Regions from separate parts of the Corynebacterium sp. p3-SID1194 genome, predicted to be linked through region 1. Evidence: predicted binding sites of a transcription regulator. Region 1 holds the regulator's gene; each other region holds the start of a gene.

Region 1 (7,460 bases):
ACGGTTCCGCGCTGATCTTTAATCTGCGGGGTATGAGCGCATTTGCTTCATTCCTCGACACGCAGACTGCCGACGCCTTGGACGTCCTCGCCGATTTCGACCGCGAGGCTGCCCTTGCCGCCGGCATTCGACCGAGCCATGTCGACGAATGGCAGCTCGTCCGTGACACCTACTTCGGAACCACCACATGGACCGCGCAACAGCGGCTCGCCGTGGAGGTGGTGCGCTCGCGGAAGATGAGTATCGACCAGCTGGCGCTCATCGAGAAACAGCTCAAGAAAGTCAAAGATCCCCGCCAAAAGTGGGAGCTGCGGTTCGAGCTGTTGGGGGTGAGCGGGAGGTATGAGACGGTGCGTCGTAAAGCGAAAGCTTTGATCGGCGAGGAAAAGAAACCCGCGCGGAAGCAACTGTGCTTCTCGAAAACGCGTAACGGACGCCGCACGATGACCGTCACCGCCGACGAACGCGACCTCGCCGACCTCGAGCACGTGCTTCTGCGCGGCATCGACCCGTCGAAAGCCGCCGCACCGCAAATGCTCGCAAATTTCCTGCGGCTCATGCGCAGCGGTAATGCCGGTGTCCCGGCCGCCGTACCGCGACCGATCGTGCTCGTGCCGCTGCCCGCATACAGCCGGATCATGGCAGGGGACGGCGACGATATCCGCCTCGGGCTTACCGATGCCACCACCATGACCGGTGCGGAATTCCTCCAGCAATGCGTCAGCGAAGAACTCGAACTCGCCGCCGTGCACCCGCAAGAAGGTCCTGTGAACCTCTACCGCGCGCAGCGGCTGGCGAATCAAAAGCAGCGCGACCTCGCACGGGTGTCCTCGCCTGTGTGCCCGGTGCCCGGCTGCCGCCACGGCGCTGACGCGTGCGAAATCCACCACATCACAGCGTGGAAGAACGGGGGAGAGACCAACGCCGCGAATCTCGCACCGCTGTGCAGGTACCACAACCGCGTCAACGACGACGACCCGTGGCGCGCGAAACGCGGCCGCATCGAACGCGTGCGGGGAACACCGAGGTGGCGCTCACCCCGCGGATACCTTGTGCCCAACGATTACCACCGGTACGCGGCAGTAGACACCCTGTTCGGGCCGAGAGGGCCGACATAGAAAAAGCTCCGGCACTTGAAGCCGGAGCTTGGACGGGCGACGTTTTCTTACTCGTCGTCCAGGTTGGACTCGATGAGCGCCGCGATCTTCTCAACGGCCTCGTCGTTATCGGACGAGACTGTCACCTCGGCGCCGTGCTCTGCTCCCATGGCCATGATCATCAGGGACGATGCGGCATCCGTCTCGTCATCCTCGTCGCCGCCGACGAGGATGAGAATGATGTCGTCGTCGTACTCGCCGGCCGCTTCCGCGATCACGGTCGCTGGGCGGGCGTGCAGCCCTACGGTGGAGCCGACGGTGACTGTTTTGGAAGCCATGTGAAGTCCTTTCTTTGGGGCGCGTATGCGACCTATCGTAGGAGATTTTTCCAGTGCCGAACGGTTACGCGGCGGAGGCTGTCGGTGTCGGTGTCGGTGTCGGTTCGGGAGCCACAGCGTTGTGCGCTGCCTCCTCAATGGTCTTGTTGGGCCACAGGCGCTTGGCGGCGATGACGGCGAGTGCTGCGACTGCCACGCCGGCTGCCAGGGCGATGAACAGACCCCACCACGGCTCATATGCGAAAATGACGAAGATGCCGCCGTGCGGTGCCTTCGCTCCCACGCCGAGCGCCATTGAGGTTGCGCCGGCAGCGGCGCCGCCCAGCATCATCGACGGAATGACGCGGAATGGGTCGGCCGCGGCGAACGGGATCGCACCCTCGGACACGAAGGACAAGCCGAGCAGCCACGCTGATTTGCCGTTCTCCTGCTCAGCGGGAGTGAAAAGTTTGGCGCGGAGGAATGTCGCAACAGACAGGGCGATCGGCGGGACCATGCCGGAGATCATCACGGCAGCCATGACCTCGTAGGCGGCGTCGGTTCCCGCTGACAGGCCTGCAGTACCGAAGAGATAGGCAGCCTTGTTCACGGGGCCGCCGAGGTCGAAGCACATCATGAGACCGACGATGACGCCGAGCAGAATTGCCGACGAGCCGCTCATCGACTCCAACCACCCTTGCAAGCTCGTCATGATTGCGCCCAGCGGGCGACCGAGCAGCAGGAACATGAGTAGACCCACGGCCAGCGATGTCAGTAGCGGAATGATCACCACCGGCATCAGCGAACTGAGCCAGCGCGGCACCTTCCACGAGCCGATCCAGTACGCGATGAGACCGGCAAGGAGACCGGTGACCAAACCGCCGATGAAACCGGCGCCGACCATCACCGAGATAGCGCCGCCGATAAAACCAGGAGCGATGCCGGGACGCCCGGCGAGGCCGTAGCCGATATAGCCGGAGAGAGCAGCGACGACGAACCGCATTGCCAATTGCCCGATGGCGAAGAGGACCGCGCCCAGGTACAAGGCCCAGCCGGAGCGGTCGAAGGGGACGGGGGCTCCGTCGATAAGCACGTCGTTGCCCGGTAAGTTCGTCGGCGAATACTCGAGCGGAATGACCTGCCAACCGTCGGCGACGTCGTAGCCTCCGACGAGGAAACCGAGCGCGAGCAACAACCCGCCGGCTGCGACGAACGGCACCATGTAGGACACACCCGTCATGACGGCTTGCTGGATACGCTTCGGCCAGCCGACGTCGCCGCGCGTTTCGACAGCGGTGGCGGGTACGCGCCGGGCGTGCGGGTTGTCAGCGGCGGCAATCGCCTCGTCGATGATCGCGTTGGGCTCGTTGATGCCACGTTTGACGGGGCTGTCCACGACAGGTTTGCCCGCGAAGCGCTCCCGGTCGCGCACGGCAACATCGTGGGCGAAGATGACGGCATCCGCCGCGTCGATGAACTCCTGGTCGACCCGGCCCCCGCCCGACGACCCCTGAGGTTCGATGCGCAGCTCGACATCGTCGCGGCCTTGCGCTGCCTGTTCGAGAGCGTCGGCGGCCATATAGGTGTGCGCGATGCCCGTTGCGCACGACGTGACGGCGACGATGCGCTTCTTCGGCGCGGATGCTGCGCCCGAGCTGCTTTTCTTCGTCGCGTTGAGCACCTCGTCGACGGCTGCGACGATGTCCTCAGGGGTTGCGGCAGTGCGCAGCTTATCGACGAAATCCCCCCGCACCAGCGCCCGTGCCAACTTCGACAGAATCTTCAAGTGTTCCTTGCCGCCTCCCTTAGGGGCGGCGATGAGGAAGACGAGTTCAGCGTCGCCGTCTGGACCTGCGAAATCGACGGGGCGGGACAGGCGCGCAAAAGCGAGCGTCGGTTCTTTCACCGCGGAGGTGCGGCAGTGGGGGATTGCCACGCGGCCGTTGACGCCGGTGCCGGTTTTCTCTTCGCGGGCGGTGGCGGCGTCGGCAAGCGTGCTCGGCTCGTTGGTTCGTCCTGCCTCCGCAACGATCGAAGCGAGGTGCCCAATGACATCGCCGGGCGTTTCCCCGAAGTCGCAGTCGAGCCGGACGAGGTCCGGGGTGATGGTGGGTGAAGACACGGTGTGGCCTTTCTTAGAGTTCGCGCACTATGGTGCGTTCGAGATCGATGTCGTCCGGGGAGGGGCTTTCAGTGCCGGGGTTCGCGGCGGCTGCGGTGCCGTAGGCGACGGCGTGGCGGAGCGCGTCGGGGAAGTCTGCGCCGTTCAGGCGCGCCAGTACATAGCCTGCGAGTGCGCTGTCGCCTGCGCCGACGGTGGAGCGCACCTGCGCGGGTGGGGTGGCGGCGTGCCAGGCGCCGTGCGCGGTGACAAGGCATGCGCCGGCACCGCCGAGGGTGACGAGTACGTCGCTGATGCCTTTTTCGACGAGCTCCCGCGCGGCATCTGCGACCTGTTCGAAGCAGCCGCTTTCTGCTTGGCGTTGGAGCTCGGCACCGTCGCGTCCGCAGAGTTGACCGAGCTCAAAAGCATTCGGCTTGACGACGTCCGGCGTCGCCCCGTTCACCTGTTCCCCCAGCTGTTTGAGCGGTTCGTCCGAAGTGTCTACAGCGATCAGCACCTCGGGGCAGGTCGCGCGCAGAGCGCGGATGAGCGCCGGGTACCAATCTGCCGGTGCTCCTGGCGGAAGCGACCCGGCGAGGACCACTGCCTTCGTTGCCGGTGAGGATGCAGCCGTAGTGAGCTCCGCTTCAAGCGCTCGCATGACGGTCTCCGTGAGCGCTGCGCCGGGCTCGTTGAGCTTGGTCGTTCGCCCGTCGGCTTCGGTGACGGTGGTATTCGTCCGGACTGCACCGTCGACCGGAATCGTCCGCAGTGGGAGACCAGCCCGAGCCGTAAGAGCGACAAAGGGGTCGTGCTGGGCGGCGGGCGCGATGGCGACGGTGTCGCGGCCGGCTTTCACCATGGCGCTGGCGACGTTGATTCCTTTACCCCCGGGCTGCCGGAGACTGCGGGTCACGCGGAGTACTCCGCCGAGTTCAAGACGGTTGACGCACATTGTCACGTCGATGCTCGGGTTGGCGGTGAATGTCACAATCACGTGGCGTGTCCCTTCCTGGCCCTTAGCGTGCGCAGGGTGAGCCTCCTCCAATATGGGGGTAGAGGAGTCGCGTCCCTCTATGTCCGAGTATGCCCGGTTGTGTGACTGTGCTCAACAATCGGGTCACCAGCGCGGGAAGGGGATTACTCGGCCAGGATCACGTCGACGCCGAGCTCGGTGAGCTCATCGACGAAGGATGGCGGTGCGTCGGTGTCCGTGATAACGACGTCGACACTGTCGAGCCCCGCGAAGCTGACCAGGTAATCGCTTCCCAACTTCGAGGAATCGCACAGCACAACTACCTTCCGGGCATTGGTCACCATTGCCGATTTCACAGCCGCTTCCTGGGCGTCGGCCGTCGATAAGCCGTGATCGACGGTGAGGGCATTGGTGCCGATGAACGCGACGTCGGCACGCAAAAGCGCGAGTGTGCGAAGCGCTGTGTCCCCGACAACTGCCTGCGTAATGGCGCGCACAGTACCGCCGAGCAACTGGATGTTGAGCTTTCCCGAGCTGGACAGATCGACTGCGATCGGCAAAGAATTCGTCACGAACGACAATGACGGTGCACCAGGCGCGTCTTTGATCAATCCTGCGAGGACGTTGGTCGTCGTGCCCGCGTCGAGGAAGACCGACCCTTCGCCGGAAGGCAAAAACTGCAGCGCAGCTTTCGCGATCGCTGACTTCGCCGTCGTCGCCGAGCGGAGGCGGGTGTCCAAGGGAAGCTCTGTGGTCAGGTACGACTGACTCGACACCGCACCGCCGTGCACGCGCTGAATAATGCCGTCGCGGTCGAGGACAGCAAGGTCGCGGCGGATTGTTTCAGCTGTGACATCGAATCTATCGGAGAGTTCGGTAACGTTGACGCGCCCCTCGACTGCTGTCAGGGACGCGATCTGGCGGCGCCGTTCTTCGGCGTACATGGGCACTTCCTTCCGGGGCCTCGAACATCGCGTGCGAGGCATTCACACTCGTGCACCATTATTCCCACAAAGTGAACGCAATCGGGCCAGCGGGTGTCCGGGTGTGCCCGATTCACCCCCGGACGGGGAGATTAGAGCCGGCGGAAAACGGAGACAACCAGACCCATGATTTCCGCATCGTCGCCCTTAATGGGGGCAAAAGCTTCGTTGTGGGGCAGAAGCCACACACCGGAGGAGTCTTGGTGGAATTCCTTGACGGTCGCCTCCCCGTCGATAAGCGCGGCGACGAATTGCCCTTCCTCCGCGACGGGCTGCGTGCGGACGGCGACCCAGTCTCCGTCGAGGATGCCCGCATCGCGCATGGATTCGCCGACGACCTGGAGAAGATAGAGATCGCCGTCGCCGACGAGCTCCTCGGGCAGCGGGAAATACTCCGACACATTCTCTTCCGCCAGGATTGGGTTGCCTGCTGCTATCTGGCCGAGCACCGGGATGTAACGCGGGGCAGCTGCATCTTCCGGCGTCGGCTCCGGCTTGCGGGTTTTGCGACCGGCGGTCTCAGGCAGGTGGCGCAGGTCGACGGCACGCGGCTTATTCGGGTCGCGCCGCAAAAAGCCCTTCTTCTCCAGCTCTTTGAGTTGGTATGCCACCGAGGACGTCGATTGCAGACCCGCAGCATCCCCGATCTCGCGGATGCTCGGCGGGTAGCCCCGGAGCACCACCGCATCCTGGATGACCTCCAGAATGCGACGTTGGCGCTCGGTCAACGACTTCAGGTCAGGTTTCTTGTCTTCTCGTTTCGGCATTGGCTGCGTCCTCTTTCTTTCCGTGATCGTCGTTATCGGTGTGGTGGGTGAAAACCCTCACATACTTCGACGACGCTGCCCGGCGTTCGGTTCCCTTGCCTCCTGTTTACCACGTATGAGCAAATTTGTTCGAAATATTTCGCGTGCGCCTAGACAAAAATTCGGAGCCTTGCTATAAATCGAACATAGAAGCTATCGAACACCTACTCGAACGGTGTGGCGGCGGTGGTTCAACCGGGCCATAGAATCGCAAACACACAACAAGAAAGGGAACGACAATGACCATCTCCATCGCACGCACTAACAGCACTGATTCTTTCTCTATGGCGACGCCGCAACGCGTTCAGCCGGCGGATGTCTGGGACCTGGATCGCCGCCGTTCTGGCAATGCCGCGCCGGTGCATGTTCGAACGCTGGAATCATCGAATCGAAAATACGGTCCTATCCCGGACGGTCACTCCGGCAGGGATGAGGGCGGCGCCGATAGTTTCGAAACTCGCCGCGAGAAGACCGGGGCGGCGCTCATGGGTGCGCTCTTCGGTTTGGCCCTGATTGTCGGATCGGCTTTCGGCGGAGCGTTCTCCGGCGGGGATGCCGGCTTTGTCCCGAAGGATGCGGGTAACCAGATTGCGGCTGTCTCGCAGCGCTAGCAAGCAGGGGGACCGTTCGGCCGGGCCGGGCCGGGGCGAAAATAAGGCCGCAGCGAACGGGTAAGATGCAGTGTCGTGCACTGCCCTTTTTGTCAGAACGATAGCTCCCGCGTCTCAGACTCGCGTCTCGTGGACGGCGGAGCAGCCATCCGCCGCCGTCGCGAATGCACGGAGTGCGGGGGACGTTTCACCACCATGGAGAAAGCTGTGTTGACGGTGGTGAAGCGCAACGGGGTCAGCGAGCCCTTCGACCGCGACAAGCTCATCGTCGGCGTGCGCCGCGCGTGCCAAGGTCGCGACGTGTCCGACGACTCGCTGAAGCGACTCGCGCAGGAAGTCGAAGAGATCGTACGCAGCCACGGCAGCTCCCAAATCCCGTCGAATGAGATCGGTCTTGCGATCTTGGAGCCGCTGCGTGCGCTGGATGAGGTCGCGTACCTGCGTTTCGCGTCCGTGTATAAGTCCTTCGAAAGTGCTGATGACTTCGAATCGGAGATCCGTCTCATGCGTCGCAAAGATCGTGGGATGGACGAGCTCTAGCGAACAGCTCGGGATGATCCACTGCC
Region 2 (7,460 bases), on a different contig from region 1:
CCTGTCCTCGTTGACATCCCAGCTCTCGGCGAGGAGGGGTTGGGGCTGGCCGGTGTCGTCGATAAGCACGAGCGTCTCGTAGACGTTGTTCATGAGCGCCTGCGGGATCGCGGCACCGCCCGTGGTGGTGAAGTCGAGCGAAGCGGGCGGCGATGTCGTGCCCACGACTACACTGTCCGGTTCGATGCGGCCGACATTCGACGCTGTGCTGCCCGCGGAACATGCGGACAGCAATCCGACCGACAGCACCGCCACTGCGGCACCCAATGCTCTCATGGGCAAAAGGCTATTCTTGCGCTGCGGCGATCTCAAACTTCACCGGTATGGACGCGCCCCTCACACTGCTCAGCTCGGCCTTGACCATGTCGCCCCGATAGAGATTCTCCGCGTACTCGACGGGTTCACCCTGGGACGTGAAAGCCCGCATTTCGAGCCGCCACACCGGGTCGCCCTCGGAAATGTCCAAAAGCTCTGCCTGGCGAGCTGTTGCCGTAGACGCCTCTGCTGTGCGGGAAGCGTTGTCAATGACCACGCCTTCGTCGAAAAGCTGCTGGTGCACCGGCTGCTCGCCCGGAACTAGCGCGAGGAAGCGCTCTCCGAACTTGAGTGGGAACACGAGCCTTTCCAGCAGGACCGGGGTCTCATTCGCCGTGCGGATGCGGACAATCTCCACTACCGGGTCATTGACCTGAAGGTTGAGCGCCTCCGCGACATTCTGGGACGCGGACTCGCGCGCGACCCGGAGGATCCGCTCGCCCGCTTCCTGCTGTGCCTCCGCGAAAAGGGAGGAGGCGGAGATCAGCGCGTCGAAGCTGTTGGACTGCGGGGCTTTCAGAACGAGCGAACGCCGCCCGCGCCCGGAAGAAATCAGACCGTCGCCGCGGAGCGCTGCGACCGCTTGGCGGACGGGGCCGCGTGACGTATCGAATTTCTCGCACAGCTCGGCTTCGGAAGGGAGAGGGTCGCCCGGGGCGAGCGTGCCGTCGTGGATCAGGCCACGGAGGTAGTTCGCGATCTCCTGATGTTGTTGGCGGGCTATGGCAGTTCTCCTGTCAAGTTTTCACTGGATAATGCGTACAATACAGCGCTTGAGGCGGAAACCAACATTTATATGCATAGCCTCGTCTACATAAATGTGGAGAAGATCTCCATCGAATGCAGCACTTCCTCATGCGTCGGAGACTGGAAAGAAATCATCAATTCATCGGCCTTCGCGTGCTCCGCAAAACCTTCCAGATACTCCGCCACCTGCTCGCCCGTGCCTTGTGCAGTGTAGCGCAACATGCCGACGATCTGGTGGCCCTGCGGAGAATTCATCACCGCGTCCAACTGTTCCTCGGTCAATGACCGCCCCTGGCGGCCGAGGAACGCCTTCACGCGCTTCCGGCGCACGAGTTCTGTCTGCCGCGCCGCATCCTGTTCGCTCTCCGATGCAGTGACGTTCACCGCCGCGATGACGAACGGTTCTTCACAGTGCTCAGAAGGCTGGAAATTCTCGCGGTAGTACGTCGTCGCCTCTTCCAAGTGCGTCGGCGCGAAATGGGACGCGAAGGAATAGGGAAGACCCAGCTTTGCAGCCAGCGTCGCTCCGAACATGGACGAGCCGAGAATATACAGAGGCACATTCGTGCCCGCCCCTGGTACGGCGGTCACGCCTGGCACGACGGAATCCCCGGCGAGATAGCCTTGCAACTCCAGCACGTCATTCGGGAAATTCTCCGCGGACATCGGGTCGCGGCGAAGAGCACGACCAAGCGTATTTTGGTCCGTTCCTGGTGCGCGGCCCAGCCCGAGATCGATCCGGTCCGGATACAGCTCGGCCAATGTGCCGAACTGCTCCGCGATCACATACGGCGCATGGTTGGGAAGCATGACGCCGCCAGCGCCGAGACGAATCTTCTCGGTTTTGGCGGCGATATGCGCGATGAGAACCGCCGGCGACGACGACGCGATCGACGGCATGTTGTGGTGCTCGGAGTACCAGATCCGGCCATATCCCAGCTTTTCTGCCGTCTGTGCCAATTCCACGGAACGCTCCATGGACTGGCTAGGGGTCTCGTCGTCTCGGACAGTGCAGAAATCCAGCAGGGATAGGGGAGTCATGGTCGTCCTTCCAGTCGGGGCAATGTACACCCCTTGCAACAAAGTGGAAGGACGCTTTATTTCTGGTTAGGTGAGGTTGGCTTCAGCTTCTTCGAGAGTCTCGCCCTCCACAGTGCGTTGCGTGCCGATCTCCAGCGGGGCGTGCGGCTTGGCAAGGTCGATGACGACACCGATTGCGAATGCCACTGCTGTCGGCAGCAGCCAGCCGAGATCGAAGCCCTGCATCGGTGACCACGCGACCAGCGGCGTCAGTGCGTCCGCAGCCCACCCGAGGCTGATGAAGGTGGAGATCAGCGACCAGATGACGGCGACCCAGATCGGCAAGAAGAAGCCCCAGCGCAGGCGTGTGCGGCGGCGGAACAGCGGCTCGATGAGGGTAACGAAGATCAGGGCGATCGCCGGCGGGTACAGGAAACCAATGACCGGACCAGCGATGGCGATCACGAAGTCCAGGCCCTGCGTCGCCATGATCGCGGAGGCAACGGCGAAAACGATGGCCCACGTGCGGTACGAGCCAGTGAACTGCTGGGAGAAGTACTCCGCGGTGGATGTGATCAGACCGATCGCGGTGGTCAAGCAAGCGAGAACGACGATCAGCGCGAAGATGGTCTGGCCGGGGCGGCCCATGAGCTGCAGGGCTGCGTCGGCAAGCAAAGGTGCCCCCGAGTCGTACTGCGTCGCTTCAGGCATGGCGCGGCCAATCAGACCGAGGCCGAGGTAGATCAGTGCGAGCAAGATACTCGCACCGAGGCCAGCGAGGATGGTGCTGCGAACCAGGGGCTTACCTTCGGCGAATCCCTTATTGCGCAGGGATGCGATGACGACGATGGAGAATGCCAGTGCGGCGATCGAATCCATGGTGAGGTAACCCTCGAGGACGCCTGCCGGGTATGCGCTGGAGGCGTAATCCTCACTCGGGGTGTAGTGCTGGTTCGTCATCGTGAACAGCGCCATGCCGATCATGACGACCAGGAGTATCACCAACGCTGGCGTGAGGAATTTGCCCAGCGTGTCGGTGATGCGCGTCGGATTCCAGGAAAGGGCGAGGGCGATGCCGAAGAACACGATATTGAAGACTGCCGCGGTCAGTGTGTTGTCCCAACCGAACACCGGCGTGATGGCGACCTCGAAGGACACGGCACCTGTACGCGGAAGAGCGTAGAACGCGCCGATCGAGAGGTACGCGAGAACGGGAAACACCACGCCGAACAGGGAGCCTGCGCGCTGCGCAAGGTCGCGCACATTCGAGCCGGACAGTGCGATCGCGACCACGGCGAGCACGGGCAGCAACGCACCCGTGGTGAGGAAGCCGAGGATCGCCGGCCAGAAGTTTTCACCCGCCTGTACCGCGAGCATGGGCGGGAAGATGAGGTTTCCGGCGCCGAAGAACATCGAGAAGAGTGCGAGCACTGTGATCACGATCGCGCTGGTCTGCGTCTTGTTGCCGCTAGACACCGCAGTAGACATTGGGCCTCCCTAGGAAAATGAACTAATCGTAGGGGTCACCCTATCATCTCATGCTGCGGAACAGGGTTCCATTGCGTGAAAAAATTGCTTATCGACGTCCCGTCCATGTTCGAAATTCCTCCTTCCCAATTCCGATGCGACCTGCATTTTGTGGATGAGAATTCGAACAGAATAGCGAATCTGTGGATAACTATGAGCGCTTTCAAGGAGGTGTGTCTGGTGCGTTTGCAATACTGTTCGCACAGATGTTTCAAATGCGTCTGAAAGCGATCCATAACGATCCCGATGAGATAAGGAGCAGACCATGAGCGCCCAAGTCGAAGCGCCCGGGCATTCTCCGCCGCCCGGTGCGTTCTTCGCTAGCGAGAATCCCGATGACCCAGACAGCACCGCAGGCATCTATCTGCGGCGCGCACAGCACGCCATCTTCGGCCGATATGCACAAAACGACGAATTCCTTGGTTCCCACGATGCGGACGCGGAAGTCACTGCCGTGAGCATCAGCACCGGGTTGACTCCCTCTTATGTGAAGGAGGGAATGTTCGCCTACATGACTCTCCAGCAGCTGCCCCGCCTGCGCGCCCTTCAAGATGAGGAGCAGCGCTTGGACATCAAGCGGTTGTGCGCCATCGAAAAAGCAGTGAACCGGCTGGGCAATGATGCCGCTGCCGAGGACTACGAACAGATCGACGATCTCCTCGTCGGCCTGTTCACGCCCGATACCCCGAACCAGCAGCTGCCGACGCCGTATATGGTCACCCGTCAGCTCAACCTGCTGATGGCCACCCTGGATTGCTCCGTGGCCTTTGACGCAGAGAAAAAGAAGAAGCGCGGGGAGACGCCCCCTGGCTTCGGCCAGCTCGATTTCCATCCCGATCCCTCGGGAGTCGGACTGTCTGGTCTGACCTTTTCCGCGGACAACGCGACGATGGCCGCAGCCCAGTCCTCGATCAGGGCGACCGCACGTAAGCACGGTCTCTCCGATTCTGACGCGACCCTCAAGCTCCTCACGGGCCGCGTCGCCGCTGAGCTGCCCGCCACCATCTTCGCCTACGCGCCGAAGAAACCGGATGGCAGCGTGGACACCACCAAGCCCGTGTTCATTCCCGGTTTCGGGTGGTCGGGCGCCGTCGGCACCGAAATGTTCCACTCGTTCAATATCAGCGTGATCGACCTTGAAGGGGCTGCGGTTCACACCGTTGCCGGCTACGTCGCACCCGAGAAAGTCAAAGCTTTTGTTCGCGGCCGCGACGGAACCTGTATCTACCCGGGGTGCAGCCGCGATGCCTGGTCGTGCCAGCTCGACCACCGGATTCCGTACGACGAAGGAGGTCAGACGAACGCAGATAATCTCTACTGCCTCTGCCAGCATCACCACAATATGAAGACTGACCGTCTGGCGTTCTACGTCCCGGATCCGGTCACAGGTGAGGTCGTGTGGCTCTTCGCGGATGGAACGTACGCCCGAGTGGAACCGGAAAGCGTGCTCGAAAGCCAGATCACCCCGACGAATCCGAAGTGGTCGCGTTCGCTCAACGACGTCAGACGGCTCAAGCGCGAAAACGCGAGGTTCTTCGCGCAGTGCCACAAGGTCCTGGATGATTTCGAGAAGGACTTCGAATACGAAGCGTGCCTCGAAAAACTCCTGGAATTGGAGGAGAAGTACGGACTGCGCTTCCCCTTCCACCCAGAGCCCATGCCCACCTACGAGCCGCCGCCGGAGGATTAGGACAGTTCGCGGATCGCGCGCAACGGGATCTCGACCCAGTCGGGCCGGTTGTTGGATTCGTAGACGACTTCGTACGCAGCTTTGTCAGCGATGTACGCATCGAGGATCGGGTTCGGCTCGATTTCGTACCCAGCGAGCAGCTTATCGACGTCAGCCTGACCCCCCATTGCATGCACGTATCCGAAACTTCGCACCATTCCGGCGACATCCCGCAAAGGATGATCCGGAAGCCGTCTTTGTTCAAGGGGGCGGGCGGGTTCGCCCTCAAAATCAATCAAATACCAGCGATCAGAAAGGAGAGTCTGACCTAGGTGAAGATCACCGTGGATGCGCTGAATCTCCACGTGATCATCCGGCACCCGTGAGTAAATTTCCCGCAAATTGTCCTCGAAAGGATAGAGAGCATCAGTTTGAGTGAGAATCTCGTCGAGATGCGCGTTGAGTGAATCGCGGATCTGGGAGCCAGAGACTGATTCCGTGCCAAAAGCGTCCGAAAGTGCTTCGTGCACGGTCCGGATGGCGGCGCCGAGTTCATGCTCGCTTTCCAGACCTGGGTCGAGCGCGAGTTGGAAACCGTCGCGGCCGTCGGTGATGAACTGTTGCATCATCGCCAGGGTTTGGCCATCGCGGGTGAGGTGGCCGCGAACGCCGGCGACGTACGGGCAGTCGGAAATTTCGCTCAAAAGCTCGACGTCGGGGTTCAATCCAGTTTCGAGCTTGCGGAATACCTTCAGGATCCACTTCTCATCCACGATAAGGGAGGTATTCGACTGATCAGCTCGAAGTGGGTGAGCGGTCTTTCCCGACATGTCCCCGGAAATTTCACCGAAATTGGGGAGGTGGTCCACGTACGTTTGGGCGCCCTCAGCGGTGTCGAGGATGTCCTCGTCGTCAGAGATGAGGACCTGATAATGGTCGATTTTGCCGTGGTCGACTTCGAGAATCTGCCATGCATAATCTTGGGCGGGGATCTCGGCGATGACTTTTTGGTTCAGAATCTCTTCTGATTTCGCGCCGTAAAAACGAGTCTTTTTCAGGTCCATGATCTGTGGGGGTTAGGAAATATCGAACCAGAAGTGTCCGTGCGGGGCGAGGGTGACCAGCCACGGAAGTTCACCGATGGCGGGGAACTCGATATTGCCGGACAGCTCGCGGGGAACGACTCCTGCGAAGTGTGACAGGTTCATTTCGACTGGCTGAGGCAGCGAGCTCATGTTGTTGATGCAGAGAATTCGTTCTCCGTCGTATTCGCGGATGAAGGCGAGAACCTGGGGGTTGGAGTGCTCGACTTCCTGGTAGTCGCCGCGCCCGAAAGCTTTGTATTGCTTGCGGATGTGCACGTGCTCGCGGACCCAGTGGAGCAGGGAATTTTCACGTTCCATCTGGGATTCGACGTTGATGGCTTGGTAGCCGTACGTGTCGTTGCGGATGGCCGGTAGGTAGAGGCGCTCGGGATCGGTGCGGGAGAAGCCGCCGTTGCGGTCGGCATTCCACTGCATGGGGGTGCGGACACCGTCGCGGTCGGGAAGCCAGATGTTGTCGCCCATGCCGATCTCGTCGCCGTAGTAGAGGAATGGGGAACCGGGAAGCGACAGCAGGAGGGCGTGCGCCAGCTCGAGGCGGTCGCGGTGGCCACCCAACAAAGGAGCGAGACGGCGGCGGATGCCGACATTCGCGCGCATGCGGGGATCGGTGGCGAAAGTGGTGTACATGAAGTCGCGCTCGTCCTCCGAGACCATCTCGAGGGTGAGCTCGTCATGGTTGCGCAAGAAGATGCCCCACTGGGCGGAATCGGGGATGTCGGGGGTCTCACGCAGGATGTCAATGATGGGCTGCGCGGATTCCTGGCTGATCCCCATAAATATGCGGGGCATCACCGGGAAGTGGAATGCCATCTGGCACTCGTCGCTGTCACCGAAATAAGCGACGACCTCGTCAGGCATCTGGTTGGCTTCGGCGAGGAGGAAACGACCGGGGTACTCTTCGTCGAAAAGCTTGCGTACGCGTTTGATGAATTCGTGCGTCTCGGGGAGGTTTTCGCAGTTCGTGCCTTCGCGCTCGAAAAGGTATGGGATGGCGTCGAGGCGGATGCCGTCCATGCCGAGGTCCAGCCAGAAACGGATGACATCGATGACGGCATCTTGAACTTGAGGATTGTCGT
Region 3 (7,460 bases), on a different contig from region 1:
TTTACCTGGACATGAAGGAGCAGCAGCGCTTCGCCCACCAGCTGGCGATCGAGCGCCGTATGCACCGCGACGCACTCGCTAAATCCCGCAAACGCCAGCGCATGTTCGGCACCAAGCAGTAGTCACTTATGCTGGGGCGTATGACTGTCTCCCCGAACAACGCCACCTCCGAAAATGTCCTCGTGTGTGTGGCGTGGCCCTACGCGAACGGGCCGCGCCACATCGGCCATGTCGCCGGTTTCGGCGTCCCGTCCGATGTGTTCGCGCGCTACCAGCGCATGGTGGGAAACAATGTGCTCATGGTGTCCGGCACCGATGAACACGGCACGCCCCTTTTGGTCCAGGCGGATAAAGAAGGTGTGACGGTCAAGGAACTCGCTGACCGGTACAACCGTCAGATTGTCGAGGACCTTGCTGGTCTCGGTTTGTCGTACGACTTGTTCACCCGCACCACTACCCGCAATCACTATGCGGTGGTGCAGGAATTGTTCAAGGGGCTGTACGACAACGGCTACATGATCAAGGAGACCACCCAGGGCGCTATCTCCCCGTCCACGGGTCGCACCCTTCCGGACCGCTACATTGAGGGCACTTGCCCGCTGTGCGGCGCTGACGATGCCCGTGGCGACCAGTGCGATAACTGCGGTAACCAGCTCGACCCGGTTGACCTGATCAATCCGGTGTCCAAGATCAATGGGGAGACTCCGGAGTTCATCGAGACCGAGCACTTCATGCTCGACCTGCCCTCGCTTCACGACGCCCTCAAGGCATGGCTCGAGGCCCGCCAAGATTGGCGCCCCAACGTTCTCAAGTTCTCCCTGAACCTGCTGGAGGATATGCGCCCGCGTTCTATGACCCGCGATATCGACTGGGGCATTCCCGTCCCCGTCGAGGGCTGGGAGAACGACCCGGGCAAGAAGCTTTATGTCTGGTTCGATGCCGTGATCGGCTACCTCTCCGCCTCCATCGAGTGGGCGGCCCGCACCGGAAATCCGGACGCGTGGAAGCAATTCTGGCAGGATCCTGCCACCAGCGGCTTCTACTTCATGGGCAAGGACAACATCACCTTCCACTCCCAGATTTGGCCGGGCGAGCTCCTCGGTTACGCCGGCAAGGGTGCGAAGGGCGGCCAGGTTCACGAGCTCGGCGAGCTCAACCTCCCCACAGAGGTCGTTTCCTCCGAGTTCCTCACCATGTCCGGCTCGAAGTTCTCCTCGTCGAAAGGCGTGGTCATCTACGTCAAGGACTTCCTCGCTGAATTCGGCCCTGATCCGCTCCGTTATTTCATCGCTGTCGCCGGCCCCGAAAACAATGACACGGACTTCACCTGGGACGAATTCGTCCGCCGCGTGAACAACGAGCTCGCGAACGGCTGGGGCAACTTGGTCAACCGCACCGTGTCCATGGCACACAAGAACTTCGGGGAGGTGCCGGAGCCGGGCGAGCTTATCGACGCCGACCGCGCCATCCTCGATCTCGCCTCCCAGACCTTCGACTCCGCCGGCCACGAGCTCGGACTTGCCCACTTCAAGGCTGCAATCACCAAGGTCATGCATGTTGTCGGTGAGGCAAATGCCTACATCGCCGATCAGGAACCCTGGAAGCTCGCGAAAGACGAGTCCCAGCGTGAGCGTCTGGCAACCGTATTGTGGACCGCCCTTCAGGTGGTCTCGGACTGCAATGCTTTGTTGACCCCGTTCATCCCGCACACCGCGCAGAAGGTTCACGAGACTCTCGGCCGCGACGGTATCTGGGCCGCATCCCCACGCGTCGAAGAAGTTACCGACGACGAGGATCTCGAACTCATCGGCGTTGGTTTGCCCGAGAAGGGACAGACCTACCCGGTCATCACCGGTGACTACGCCTCTCAGCAGGCGGTGTGGTCTCGCGTCGATGTCGTGCCGGGCACGAAGCTGGAGAAGCCGAAGCCGCTGATCACCAAGCTCGATCCGGAACTCGGTGAGACCGGCCCGGAGTGGGCACCTGTTCAGTAGTTTCCACTAGTTCGCCTCCGGGTAGAAGGGGAACTCGAGGCGGTACTCCCGCTCCAGTTCAATGAGTGCCGCCACGCACGCTTCGTAGTCGCGGTCGATGTCGTACGCGTCCAGGATCGCGTGCCCCTTGGCGAAGAACTGTTCGCGGTCCCGCTTGATGCGCTGGATATCATCGAGCGTGCACTTCCAGCGCGGTGCCGTCGGCGTGGTGTGCCGCGCGAAGAGTCCCTCGGGGTCGACCACCGCGTACGTTCCGTCCGCGAAGAGCCACACGATGTCGCCGGTGACCGGATCGGGAACGTAGAACGCCCGGCGATCGGTTTTCACGTTGTGATGGTGCTGGCAGAGCGAGAAGAGATTCGCTGCGGTGGTCTGTCCTCCTTCCTCATAAGGAACGCGGTGGTCGAGCTGGCACTTCCACGCTGGATGTTCGCAACCGGGGTAGACGCAGGTCCCATCGCGACCCTGCGCGTATGCGCGGACCGAGTCGGGCGGAACATATCCGGCGATCGTGTGGTCTTTAGCGCTCCGGAGGTCGACGATGGTCGAGCCCATGGCATGAGCCATCTCGGTTCCAGCTGCCGTCGTGTGGCCGAAGCCGGGGACGTAGGCGGATGCCGATTCGTCGATAGTTCCATCCTCGCCCAGCGGCGCGTACGCGAAGATCGTGACGTCCGCCGGCGGAGTGATCTCCCCGGTGATGAGCTTCACCAGGGCCTCGACGGGCGTGATATCGTGCTCCTTCGATGCCTCGAGGATGAACTCCTTGATCGCCGCCATCGTGACATGGTCGGCAGTGAGCGTCATGCCGGAGGTGCCGTGGGTGCCGCCGACATGGAAGTCGAGGTCGCACTGGCCTGGAGCCTCGCTCTCGCGGGACTTCCGCTTGCGCTTGTCGTGCGCGACGGACGAGTCGATGTCACCGATCAATTTGTTGAGGCGGCTCGTGACCTTATGGGCGCTCGGCAGTTCCTCGTTCGGCTTCGTCGGCGTGAAGAGATCCACGAGCATCTTGTCGATGATGTCGTAGTTCTCCTGGTCGACGACGCTGCCCAACATGCTCACAGCGCGGTCGATCGCCTTGAGCCGCGAGATGTCGAGGCGTGCCGTGTCCTCCTGCAGCTGCCGGAGACGCGGTAGCGAAGCAAGCGTCATGTACGAATAGACTCCCGACTTCACTTCGTTCAGCGGAAGTCCGGTGGTGGAGCGCAACCGTGCCATTTCGGTGTCGTGGTCGGCGGAGCCGTAAAACTCCTCGCCGTCCTCCGCATAGTGGCGGAAGACCGCATGGTGTGCCCTGCGCAGTGCCATACCGTTCACGGCATCCGGGTCGTCCGGATTCTCAGTGGCGAAGAACGGTTTCATCTTGGTCCCTCCCTTCCAAGCTCGCGATCCTGCGGTTTCAGCAGTGTCATGTTTTCCCCCTAAATGCGACTGCTTTTTCTGTTGTGCGAACAGTCTTTCACATAGGGTGAACCATACCTCAAGAAAAGCGTTCGGTAATCGAACAAATATACGAAAACGTGGGTAAAGTCCCAGGTCGCCAGAGAACGTCCTCGAACGGCGAGGGGTTCAGAGTCGGGAGGGGTCAGCGCCCCTTAGTTCCCCAAGAACTGCTTGATAAAAGCAGTCAACTTCCCCGGTTCCTCGTCTTCGAAGCGGGTGTCCACGACCACCAGTGGGGCGGTGTACATGTCGTGGTCGGGGGAGGTGACGACGAGGTCGGTGCCGTAGTCGTCGATAAGGAATTGCCATGCGAAGTTGTGCTCGCGGATGAACGCGTCGCCGAGCGCGGTGCCGTACATGCGCGCGATGTCGCCGCGGGAATATGCGCGGCGGAGGTCGGGGTCGAGGGCGAGGTAGTCGCCCAAGGTCTCTTCGAATGAGGCGACGATGTCATCGATCGACCCGTTGATGCCGGCAACGGCGGCTTCGGCGAGGTCGCGGTCGATCTGGGAGCGGGTGGCGGCATCGATGTCGTGGAACTCCATGGGCCCGAGGATAGGCTGGAACACATGTCGAAGAAGAAACCGCGCCCCACGCCCGTTCCGGCCGAGCGAATTCCTGGGCTTATCGACGCCCACACCCACCTCGCTTCCACTGGTGCCCGCACCAAAGACGATGTGGATGCGATGGTGGAACGCGCAGTCGATGCTGGTGTTGAGAAAATCTGCACTGTCGGCGACGGGCTCGACGAGGCTGAATTGGCGTTGCAAGCTGCTCATTTCAATGACCGCGTATTCGCGGCGTGCGCGATTCACCCGACGCGCGCGGGTGAACTCGATGATGCGGCGCGGAAGCGTTTGACGGAGATGGCTGCGGACGAAAGGTGCGTGGCGGTGGGGGAGACCGGCATTGACACGTACTGGATCAAGCATGATCCTGACCGGACTGCACCCCTGGACGTTCAGGAAGAGGCGTTTCGCTGGCATATCCAGTTGGCCGTTGATTCTGGCAAGGCGCTCATGATTCACAACCGTGAGGGCGACGAGGACATGATGCGGATTCTCGCCGACTCGCCGCGCCCGGATCACGTCATGTTGCACTGTTTTTCCTCGCCTGTCGACGTTGCCCGCGAGGCCATCGACCGCGGCTACGTCTTGTCCTTTGCTGGAAATGTGACGTTCAAGCGCAATGATGATCTCCGGGAAGCGGCGAAACTCGCCCCAGTCGGACAGCTGCTGATCGAAACTGACGCGCCGTACATGACGCCGGAGCCTTTCCGCGGGGCGCGCAACGAGCCTTCCTTGATTGGACATACTGCGAAGGTGGTTGCGGAAGCGCGCGGAATGGCGGTGGAGGATCTCGCGAAAGAGGTCAACGAGACGTTTGGGCGGATCTTCGGCGTGTGAAAAGGGGCAGGAGTGTGAGGTAGCGCACTTTGATGTTCGTGCAGTTCACCGGTGGCGCAGGTGCCTGCGGTGGCGGGTGTGATCGCTGTGGTTCCGGCTGTTGAGAATTTCTGGTTTAAGAGCGATCTTTACCGTATCGTTACATAGGTTCGCTTCCCCCAACTGAGGATTTCTTTCCATGTCGCGTCATCGTCGCATCAATAAGACCTCGACCACCCGCGCCGTCATCGCCTCCACGGCAGTGGGTGCCCTCGCCATCGGTGGAGCCACCACCGCAGTCGCCGCGCAGAAGTCGGTGACCGTGGACGTCAACGGCGAGCCCATCGAGCTGACCACTTTCGCCGGTAATGTCGGCGGAGCGCTCCAGGCCGCTGGCGTTGAGGTGGGCGAGAAAGACCTTGTCTACCCCGCACCGTCGGATGCCCTGAACAGCGGCGACACGGTGACCGTCCGCACCGCAAAGCCTGTCGCGGTCACCATTGACGGCGGCGAAGCCCAGGAGTTCACCACCACGGCGCTGACCGTGTCGGATTTCCTCAAAGAGCTGCCGGGTGCAGGTGGCTCTTCCCACGCTTTCGCTGAAGATGATGTGCTCACCGATAACATGACCATCGATCTGACCTCCCCGAAGATCGTGGCTATTCATGACGGAGGCAAGACCACCTACGCTGCCGCGGCCGCCAAGACGGTTTCCGAGCTGCTCAGCTCCCGCGGTGTGCTGGTCGACTCGAACGACCGCGTGAGCCCGGGCATGGATGCGCCTGTCACCGGGAATATGGACATCACCATTGACCGCGTCGACTACGACGAGCGCACCACCGTCGAGGAATTCGACGTCGAGCCGCACTACGTCGAAGACGAAAGCCTCGCCCCGGGTGAGGAGAAGGTCCGCGAGAAGGGTGAGAAGGGCAAGCGCGAAACGACCCGCCGCATCGTCACGGTGAACGGCGAGGTGGAATCCGATGAGATCGTCAAGCGGGAAGACACCCGTAAGGGGCGCGCGGCTGTGATCGCCCGCGCCAAGAAGGAATCCGCTCCCGCTGTCGCGGGCGGTTCGGTCTGGGATTCGCTCGCGCAGTGTGAGTCCGGCGGCGACTGGTCCATCAACACCGGCAACGGCTTCTACGGCGGTCTCCAGTTCACTGCGTCGACGTGGGCCGCGTACGGCGGCACTCAGTATGCGCCGACCGCGAACTTGGCCACCCGCGAGCAGCAGATCGCAGTCGCGTCGAAGGTCCAGCAGGGCCAGGGCTGGGGTGCATGGCCTGCCTGCACCGCGAGCCTGGGAATCCGCTAACCTCGGAGGGCATGACTAGCCCCGACATCCAGTTGCTCGGCCCGGTGGAGATCCGGGCGCTCGCCGACGAGCTCGGGGTGACCCCGACGAAGAAACTGGGGCAGAATTTCGTTCACGATCCGAACACGGTGCGGCGCATCGTGGCGGCGGCTGATATCAGCGCTGACGACACCGTTTTAGAGGTCGGTCCCGGTTTGGGGTCGTTGACGCTCGGCCTGCTCGAGGTCGGGTGCCGGGTGTCGGCTGTCGAGATCGATTCGCGGTTAGCGGAGAGGCTGCCGCAGACTGCCGCAGAATTCGCGCCGGAGGCAGCGGGCAGGCTGTCGGTGCTCAACCAAGACGCGCTCAAAGTTCAGTCCGACGAGATTGAAGCGCCGACTGCGCTGGTGGCGAATTTGCCGTACAACGTCGCGGTCCCGGTGCTGCTGCACCTGCTGGAGGAATTCCCGAGCATTCGCCGCGTGCTGGTGATGGTGCAGCTCGAAGTCGCGGACCGCTTGGCGGCGGACCCCGGCTCGAAAATCTACGGCGTGCCCAGCGTCAAAGCGTCGTTCTACGGCGACGTGCGTAAGGCGGGCAATATCGGCAAGAACGTCTTCTGGCCCGCGCCGAATATCGAATCAGGGCTCGTGCGTATCGACGTCCGCGATAAGGGGTGGACAATTTCGTTGCGCGAGCGCGTTTTTCCGCTTATCGACGCAGCGTTTGCCCAGCGACGCAAGACCCTCCGCGCCTGTTTAGGCGGGGTTTATGGGTCGTCCGCTGCAGCAGAGGAAGCGTTGCGCGCGGCCGGCATTGACCCGCAGCTGCGCGGCGAGAAGCTCGCGGTGGAGGATTTCGTGCGACTGGCACAGGTGGGTGAAAAATGAAATTCACGGCACGCGCGAACGGCAAAGTGAACTTGCACCTCGGGGTAGGGGAGGTCCGCAGCGATGGTTACCACGACCTGTCCACGGTGTTCATGGCTGTGGACCGGCCGGAGACGGTGACGCTGACGACGCTGGAGGGGGACGTCGATAAGCATCCCGATGCTTCTCCGCTGAGCTTCGTTTCGGAGATGCGCACTACCTACCACGTGCATGAACCTGATGAGGATCTGGACAATCCGAAGAACCTTGCCTGGAAAGCAGTGGATTCGATCTGCACTGGGTACATGGGGATTCTCGCGCAGGATATGACGCGGGAAGACATTAGACCGGATCTGCCGATGATGCGGTTGGAGGTCGATAAGACCGTGCCGGTGGCAGGGGGCATGGCGGGCGGATCCGCCGATGCTGCTGCAGCTGTGCAGGCGATCAGTGCTTTGATCGCGCACTA
Region 4 (7,460 bases), on a different contig from region 1:
TCGAATTCCGCTGGCACGACCAGTTCGCACTCTCCCTCGACCCAGAGACCGCGCAGGCGTACCACGACGAGACGCTGCCCGCCGAGCCCGCCAAGACGGCGCACTTCTGCTCGATGTGCGGCCCGAAGTTCTGCTCGATGCGCATCAGCCAGGACATTCGCGACGAATTCGGCGACGCGATCGACGAGGCCCTGGACGACAAGAACAAGAAGCTCATCGCCGATCTGGGTATCCCAAGCTTCGCCGGCGGCACCGACTACCGCCGCGGCGAGCGCGAAATGGCCAAGGAATTCCACAAGCTCGGCTCGAATGTCTACGTTCAGGAATAATGGCGGCTGTGTCTACCGCAGCTTTCATTGATTCGCACCGCAATTCCACTGACGCCGAGCTCGCACAAGCCCTCGTCGAGACAGCCGGGGGCCTGGCGCTGAGCATGCGCGACGAAGGGCTCGAGACCGGCCAAAAGACCTCGGTGTCCGACGTTGTCACCAACGCCGACACAGCAGCCGAGGACTTCGTCGCGGGAGCACTCGACGCCCTGCGCCCCGAGGACGGAATCGTGGGAGAAGAGGGCGCAGCGAAGACGTCGACAAGCGGGCGCACGTGGGTGATCGACCCGGTGGACGGCACGTACAACTTCGCGTCGGGCTCCGATTATTTCTGCTCCGCGCTCGCGCTCGTCGAGGGCGAGGCCAGCGACCCCGCACGCATTCTGACCAGCGCGATTCACCGCCCAGCGCTCGCCACGACGTGGGTCGCAGACAACGGCACCGCGACACGGAACGGCCGCACGCTTGAGCAGCTTATCGACGCCCCGTTGCCCCACCTGGCGCTCGCCACCTACCTCCACCCCACGTCGATGAAAGACGAGGCCATCCGGAACGCGTGGCTGGACGCCACAAACTGTGCTGCCACCGTGCGGATGTTCGGCGCCGGCTCCATCGATCTGGCGACCGTCGCTTCCGGCGGGATCGGCGGCTGGCTGCAGCACTCTGTCGCCGACTGGGATTGGCTGCCCGGCAAAGCACTCGTCGAGGCTGCCGGCGGCAAGGCCGTGAAATCCGATGCCGGTGGGGTCACATGGTGCGTTGCCGGAAACCGCCAGCTCGTCGACGAAGTGCTGGCTAAGCTTGAACAGCATGGCTAACTACTCCGACGACCTCGCCCTCGCCCTCGAACTGGCTGAGCTTGCCGACGCAATAACCCTCGAGCGCTTCGAATCCGCCGACCTGAAGGTGGAAACGAAGCCCGACATGACCCCCGTTTCCGACGCCGATGTGGCAGTCGAGGGCGCGCTGCGCGACAAGCTCGGCACCGCCCGCCCCGCCGACGCCGTCCTCGGCGAAGAATTCGGTGGCGATGTGCAGTTCTCCGGCCGCCAATGGGTCATCGACCCGATCGACGGCACCAAGAATTTCGTCCGCGGCGTGCCCGTGTGGGCGACACTCATCTCCCTGCTTGAGGACGGCAAACCCGTCGTCGGCGTCATCAGCGCCCCTGCCCTGGCACGCCGCTGGTATGCCAGTGAGGCCGCCGGTGCGTGGCGCACATTCGCTGACGGCAGCGTCACCCGGCTGGGGGTCTCGGGGGTTGCGGGGCTGGAGGATGCGTCGATAAGCATCTCTTCCTTGAGCGGCTGGCGCGACCGCGGGTTGCGTGACCAGCTGATTTCGCTCACCGACGATGCGTGGCGCCTGCGCGGCTACGGCGATTTCTTCTCCTACTGCCTGGTCGCCGAGGGCGCCGTGGACATTGCCGCCGAACCCGAAGTCTCCCTCTGGGACCTGGCCGCCCTGTCCGTCCTCGTGACTGAGGCCGGCGGCCGCTTCACCTCGCTTGCTGGCGAGGACGGCCCGCACGGCGGCGATGCCGTGGCCACTAACGGCCTGCTGCACGACGAGGTGCTCGGCCGCCTCAGCTAGCGCGCCAGGCGGAAGCCGTTGCCCACGCCCGGCGCGGCGTTGAGGTCGCGGATGATCGCGTCGATGCTCGTGGACACCGTCGGCGAGTGGATCGGCCCCTGCAGCGGGCTCATGCACTGCAGGTTCGCATTCCGCGGGATCGAGGAGCCGTTGACCAGCCCGACTAGGCGCGTGCCGGAATACAGCGGCGCGCCCGAATCGCCCGCCATCGCGCAGACCTGCGACTGCTGGCGCACGCCGTCCGTCATCCAGTTGATTCCGCAGGTCACACCCGACGCGTAGCCGTTCTTGCACAGCTGGTCGCCGGTGCGCACCGACCCGCCCGTCGAGCGGATCGTCGTGCCGTTGTAACTCGCCGTCAGGTCCGCGCGCGGGCCGAGTTCGATGACCGCGTAGTCCATCGCCCCGTTCTTCCGCGCGACCCGGCCCGTCGGGCCCGCCGCGAACGAATCTGACGCGACCACCTGGTCGCCGACGTTGCCGCAGTGCCCCGCGGTGAGCGCTACCTTGCGCCCCGCCCCGTCGGTGCCGACCGCCGCGACCGTGCACATACCGTACAACCCGACGTAGATCGGCGCGCCCGGGCCGTACAGCGCACGCCCGCGCGACGCCGCATGCTTCGCACCCGGATTCGCCCGCTGTGCGTCGAACCACGAGCCCGGCACGCGGTGCAGCACACCCGGCGCGAACGGCTTGCCCGCCAGCACCTTTGCCGCCGGGTCCGTTCGCCACTGGTAGTTCGGGTCGACCTGCGCAGTCGCCTGTGGTGCAGCTACCAGAGCCAGCGCAGCTAACGCCGCTGCCGCCAAAGCCCGGATCTTCATGTGGTCGTCCCTTCTCCCAGAGGATCTGAATAGACAAACCGTACCGTACGGGTGTGTCCCTACAATGGCGCACATGACCGAACTCGACCTCCGCTGCTATTTCGTCACCGGCGCCGGTGCCCCCGACCAGATCGTGGAGACCGCCCGTGCTGCCGCCCAGGGTGGTGCCGGCATCATCCAGGTGCGCAGCAAACCCATCAGCGCACGCGATCTGTACGACCTCAGTTTGTCCGTGGTCACCGCCGTGCACGAGGTCAACCCCGCCACACGCGTGCTTATCGACGACCGCGTTGACGTCGCCCTCGCCCTCGCCCCTCACGGTGTCGCCGGTATCCACATCGGCCAGGACGATCTGAACCCCCGCATCGCTCGCGACCTGCTCGGCCCCGATGCCATCATCGGCCTGACCACCGGCACCCTGGAGCTGGTCGAAGCCGCCAACGACTTCTCCGACGTCATTGACTACATCGGTGCCGGCCCCTTCCGCGACACCCCGACCAAGGACTCGGGCCGCGCTCCCCTGGGCCTCGACGGCTACCCCGCCCTCGTCGCAGCATCGGAGCTGCCCATCGTCGCCATCGGCGATGTCACCGTCGACGATGCCGAGAACCTCGCCCGCACCGGCGTCGACGGCGTCGCCATCGTCCGCGGCATCATGAATGCCGAGGATCCGCGCGACTACGTTGAGCGCGTGGTGGCCAGCGTCGACCGCGGCCGCAGCTAACTCGCGAAACTGTCGGCACATCCGCGCTTCTCCGCCTTCGGCATCACGTAGGAGTCGTTCCTGACCGGCAGCGAGTGGTTGTAGGACACGTAGCGGCTGCCGTCCCCGAAGTCGAAGACGATCTCGTCTCCGTGACGGGTGATTTCGGCGTAGCCCTCCGTGACCAGCGAGTGGCACGCGGAGCACAGCGGGATGAGGTTGTCCATGTCCGTCAGGCCGCCATTGGCCCACTCCTGCATGTGGTGGAATTCCATGAAGCGCGTGTGCGTGCATCCCGGCATCGCGCACTGCCCGCCCCACATTCCCAACAGGGAGCGGATCTGCCCATCCGTTGCCAAACGCGTCGAACGCCCCGCGTTGATGATCAATCCGCGGTCATCGACCGTGTCCAGGCGCACCAGCGCATTGGCCACGAGGTTCGCCAGCCCCTCCGATGCCACCCCGGCATTATTGGGAAGGTACGCTCGGCCATCCAATGTCGCCATCACGCTGACCTGCGCGCCCGGCGCCCGGAGCTTGCTCTGCGGTTGCGACCTGACCGCGTTGACCATGCCCATCAGCGCGTGGACCATCGCACGCCCCGTCGGCAAACCGAAGCCCGAAACGTCCTTCTTGGCCTGCATCTTCTCTTCTTCCTCCTCCTTCGCCTTGATGAGGGCATCCAGCTTGGCCGGGTCGACGTATCCGTCCTCCCCGATGAGCGAACTCAGCTCCTCCTCGCTCGCCGCGAATGCGAGATGCCCGATCTTCAGCGCGGCGCAGAAGGCATCCCCGTCGACGTGATTGAGCCGCGCCCAAAGCGTCAGGTCCCCGTCATCTTCCTTCGCCATCCGCAGGTAGTACTCCTTTTTCGGCTTATCATCGCCGGCCTTTTCACGTCCGGCCAGCGCGCATTCCAGGCCGTTATGCCCCAGCTCCATCCCCTTTTCCACCAGCTCAACCTCATTCTCAGGCGTGAGATACTTGAGCAACAGCCGCAGCGCCGAGTAGCTCAAATTCCCCGCTGCGAACATCTCCGCCAGATACGGAAAATTCAGCAGCTGCCGCGCCACGTACACATACTCGTGCGCCGACGACTCAGAGATCCCCAGACGGCGCATCAGCCACGTCGCCGTGCTGGACGCCCCACATTCCTGGGCGAGACCGCGACGGTCGAACTCCCCGATCATCTCCAAGAGACCAGCCTTCGAACGCATCATCGAGCGATACCTATCAACAATCTCTTCGGCCAGCACTTCAGCCCTCAGCTCGGACTCCGCTTCCATCACCAACATGATTCCCCCCAATGGTTGTTTGCTTTTGTTAAACGAACCATACAAAACGACTTGGACACACTCGCACAAGCGTTCGAACATGCCTGGTCAGAGACTCCGCAGTGCGGAGTTCCTGCACGTTTGCAAAGCGCTTATCGACGCCCCAAACAACCCCTTTAAACGCAGACATGCAGCCCCTAAAACTCCGCACTGCGGAGTCCCTGCGGTTTCTCAATCACCTACCGACGCCTGCACCGCCCCCAACTCCACACTGCGGAGTTCCTGCACGTTTGCAAAGCGCTTATCGACGCCAGCGCCGCCCCAACTCCGCACTGCGGAGTCCCTGCAGATTTACAAACGCCTACCGACGCCAGCGCCAACTCCGCACTGCGGAGTCCCTGCAGATTTGCAAACGCCCCTAGAGCACTAGAACAAGTCGATAAGCGTCATGCCTCCAAGGACGACGGTAATCACGAAAATGATGCCGCCGATGATGTTGGTCGCCAAGCCGTTGACGTGATCGCCGAGGAGCTTCTTGTTGTTCATGGTGTAAAGCAGGAAGAAGGCGACACCGGGCAGGAGGATGCCGTTGGCGGCCTGGGCAAGGATGATGACCTGCACTGGGTTGACACCGGTGATAGCGATGATGGCGCCGACGATGACGACAGTGAGGTAGATGGCGCGGAATTTGTTGTCTTTCAGGTCGCGGGACCAGCCCATGACTCCGCAGATGGCGTAGGCGGCGCCAAGAGGGCCGGCGACGGCAGAGGTCATGCCGGCGGCAAAGAGGCCGATGGCAAGGACCCAGGGGGCGGCGTCGCCAAGCATGGGGCGAAGGGGCTCGGCGAGGTCGGCGGCAGACTCAGCCTCCAAACCCTGACTGAACACCACGGTCGCGGCGGTGGTGAGAATGGCCAGCGTGATCAGGCCGCCGATGGAAATCGAGACGACGTTGTCCACGCGCGCCTTCTTCATAGCGAGGCCTTGCGGTTCATCGCCCCATTTCTCCTGCACCAGGTTGGAATGGAGGAAAACGTTGTACGGAACGACCGTGGTGCCGATCAGAGCGATGGCAGTCAGGGCGGCGCCAGCGGGCACCTCGGGAACGAAGATGCCGTGGAGAAGCGCGCCAACATCGGGCTTCACGGCCACAGCGGTGACAAGGAAGACGCCGACAAGAATGATCACCAGCAAAGTCATGAAGCGCTCGAAGAATTTATAACTTCCAGTGAGCAGCAGCAGGACGAGCACAGCGACGATGATGCCGGAGAGGACGGGGACTGGAAGGTGGGTCACGTCGCTAAGCGCGAGGGCTGTGCCCGTCGTGTCGCCACCCGCATACGCCGCGCCGCCGATGCCGATAGCCGTGACAATGAGCACGATCATGAAGAGCTTGGCCACGGGCGATTCGAAGGTCGCGCGCATCGCTTCGCCCGTGCTGATTTTGCCCATCAATCCCAGGCGGGCGGACATTTCCTGCAGGATGATTGTGGCGATGATGGAAAACACGATTGCCCAGCTCAGCGCGAAGCCGAAGCTTGCGCCAGTGACTGTGGCGGTGGTGACGGTGCCCGGCCCGATGAATGAGGCACTGATGAGTAGCCCGGGGCCGAGCCATGCGGAGCGTTGTTTCTTGGCGGTGGACATGAGACCTGTCTCCTATCGCTAGTGACATGTGCTCCACATCACTTTATGTGAGAAAGTGTCAGCAGTCTTCCATATCCACGAAAGCTTCCTCGACCGAGTCGTGTTCCTCGCGGGCTTCCTCCCACACTTCCTTGGCGGCAGACAGGTTCACGGCGGCGATGATCGCGCCGACGATGATGTCGAACCAGGCGGTAGCCCACACAAAGGTGAGCAGGCCGGCGACGATGATGAGGACATTCGCGAGGGCGTCGTTACGCGCGGCAAGCCATGCGCCGGTGGCCAGCGAGGACCCTTCGTTGCGCAGGCGCAGCAGGATCACGGCGCAGATCAGGTTGACCACGAGCGCGCCGACGGCGACACCGGTCAAACCCTCAGGCGACGGCGGCTCCGGGTTCATGATTTTGAGCACGACGGTCACGATCGCGGCGATCGCGGGGATCAAGATCAAGGCGGCGAGCACGGAGCCCGCTTTACGACGGCGCGCCGCCGACCACGCCACCGCAAAGAACACGAGCATGTTGATGGCGGTGTCCTCAAGGAAGTCCGCCGAGTCGGCAAAAAGAGACGCCGATCCGATCGCGATGGCCGCTGCGAACTCGACGAAGAAATAGCCGAAGTTCAGCAGCGCCACGATCAGAACGGCGCGGCGAATACGCTGTTCAGTCATGGCTAGTAGCTGCTGAACCCGTCCTCAGACAGGGAGTGCTTCTCGTCGCCGGTGATCGCCGGGTTGAACACGGAGACCAGGATCAGGTCCTCATCCTTGCCACCGCGCAGGTAGTGGGCGTCGTGCTCGTCGAGGACGTAGATGGTGCCCGGGGTGATCGGGTAGACATTGCCCTCGGTGTCTTCGACCTCGCCGGAGCCGCCGATGCAGTAGCAGGCCTCGAGGTGGTTGCGGTACTGCAGCTTCGACTCGGTGCCGGCACGCACGACGGTGTGAGCAACGGCATAACCCATATTGTCCTTGGCGGTCAGCAGGCGCTCGGAGGTGCCGCCACCCCACTCAACAGTCTCGACATCGTCACGGGAACGAATAAACATAGTCTCTCCTTAACTAAATCGGTTGCTCTATCCACGCTAAAGGAAT

Evidence for each region. Region 1 encodes LexA, which represses DNA repair genes until DNA is damaged. Its sites were predicted from a motif close to CGAACANNTGTTCG; they were not measured.
Region 2: M3G19_RS04160 (HNH endonuclease signature motif containing protein) is a predicted target of LexA. The motif match lies at 3,809-3,822, and genes of this name have one in related genera.
Region 3: M3G19_RS06000 (HNH endonuclease signature motif containing protein) is a predicted target of LexA. The motif match lies at 3,499-3,512, and genes of this name have one in related genera.
Region 4: M3G19_RS10145 (HNH endonuclease signature motif containing protein) is a predicted target of LexA. The motif match lies at 4,807-4,820, and genes of this name have one in related genera.

The regions. Positions count from the first base shown of each region.
Region 1 covers NZ_JALXWY010000001.1:9,632-17,091, forward strand. The annotation lists gene M3G19_RS00055 (HNH endonuclease signature motif containing protein) at 33-1,118, shown strand; gene M3G19_RS00060 (HPr family phosphocarrier protein) at 1,166-1,435, opposite strand; gene M3G19_RS00065 (fructose-specific PTS transporter subunit EIIC) at 1,500-3,536, opposite strand; gene M3G19_RS00070 (1-phosphofructokinase family hexose kinase) at 3,550-4,515, opposite strand; gene M3G19_RS00075 (DeoR/GlpR family DNA-binding transcription regulator) at 4,659-5,438, opposite strand; gene lexA (transcriptional repressor LexA) at 5,570-6,244, opposite strand; gene M3G19_RS00085 (hypothetical protein) at 6,523-6,894, shown strand; gene nrdR (transcriptional regulator NrdR) at 6,970-7,434, shown strand.
Region 2 covers NZ_JALXWY010000003.1:181,011-188,470, reverse strand. The annotation lists gene M3G19_RS04180 (ABC transporter substrate-binding protein) at 1-276, opposite strand, end outside; gene M3G19_RS04175 (GntR family transcriptional regulator) at 287-1,015, opposite strand; gene M3G19_RS04170 (LLM class flavin-dependent oxidoreductase) at 1,126-2,103, opposite strand; gene brnQ (branched-chain amino acid transport system II carrier protein) at 2,170-3,570, opposite strand; gene M3G19_RS04160 (HNH endonuclease signature motif containing protein) at 3,875-5,299, shown strand; gene M3G19_RS04155 (phosphotransferase) at 5,296-6,342, opposite strand; gene treS (maltose alpha-D-glucosyltransferase) at 6,355-7,460, opposite strand, start outside.
Region 3 covers NZ_JALXWY010000006.1:43,361-50,820, reverse strand. The annotation lists gene M3G19_RS06010 (BCCT family transporter) at 1-122, shown strand, start outside; gene metG (methionine--tRNA ligase) at 141-1,994, shown strand; gene M3G19_RS06000 (HNH endonuclease signature motif containing protein) at 2,001-3,359, opposite strand; gene M3G19_RS05995 (DUF3806 domain-containing protein) at 3,593-3,985, opposite strand; gene M3G19_RS05990 (TatD family hydrolase) at 4,010-4,846, shown strand; gene M3G19_RS05985 (resuscitation-promoting factor) at 5,025-6,143, shown strand; gene rsmA (16S rRNA (adenine(1518)-N(6)/adenine(1519)-N(6))-dimethyltransferase RsmA) at 6,155-7,012, shown strand; gene M3G19_RS05975 (4-(cytidine 5'-diphospho)-2-C-methyl-D-erythritol kinase) at 7,009-7,460, shown strand, end outside.
Region 4 covers NZ_JALXWY010000019.1:7,181-14,640, forward strand. The annotation lists gene thiC (phosphomethylpyrimidine synthase ThiC) at 1-329, shown strand, start outside; gene M3G19_RS10125 (inositol monophosphatase family protein) at 329-1,147, shown strand; gene hisN (histidinol-phosphatase) at 1,140-1,922, shown strand; gene M3G19_RS10135 (S1 family peptidase) at 1,919-2,746, opposite strand; gene M3G19_RS10140 (thiamine phosphate synthase) at 2,820-3,470, shown strand; gene M3G19_RS10145 (HNH endonuclease signature motif containing protein) at 3,467-4,744, opposite strand; gene M3G19_RS10150 (Nramp family divalent metal transporter) at 5,150-6,370, opposite strand; gene M3G19_RS10155 (cation transporter) at 6,429-7,037, opposite strand; gene M3G19_RS10160 (ectoine synthase) at 7,040-7,414, opposite strand.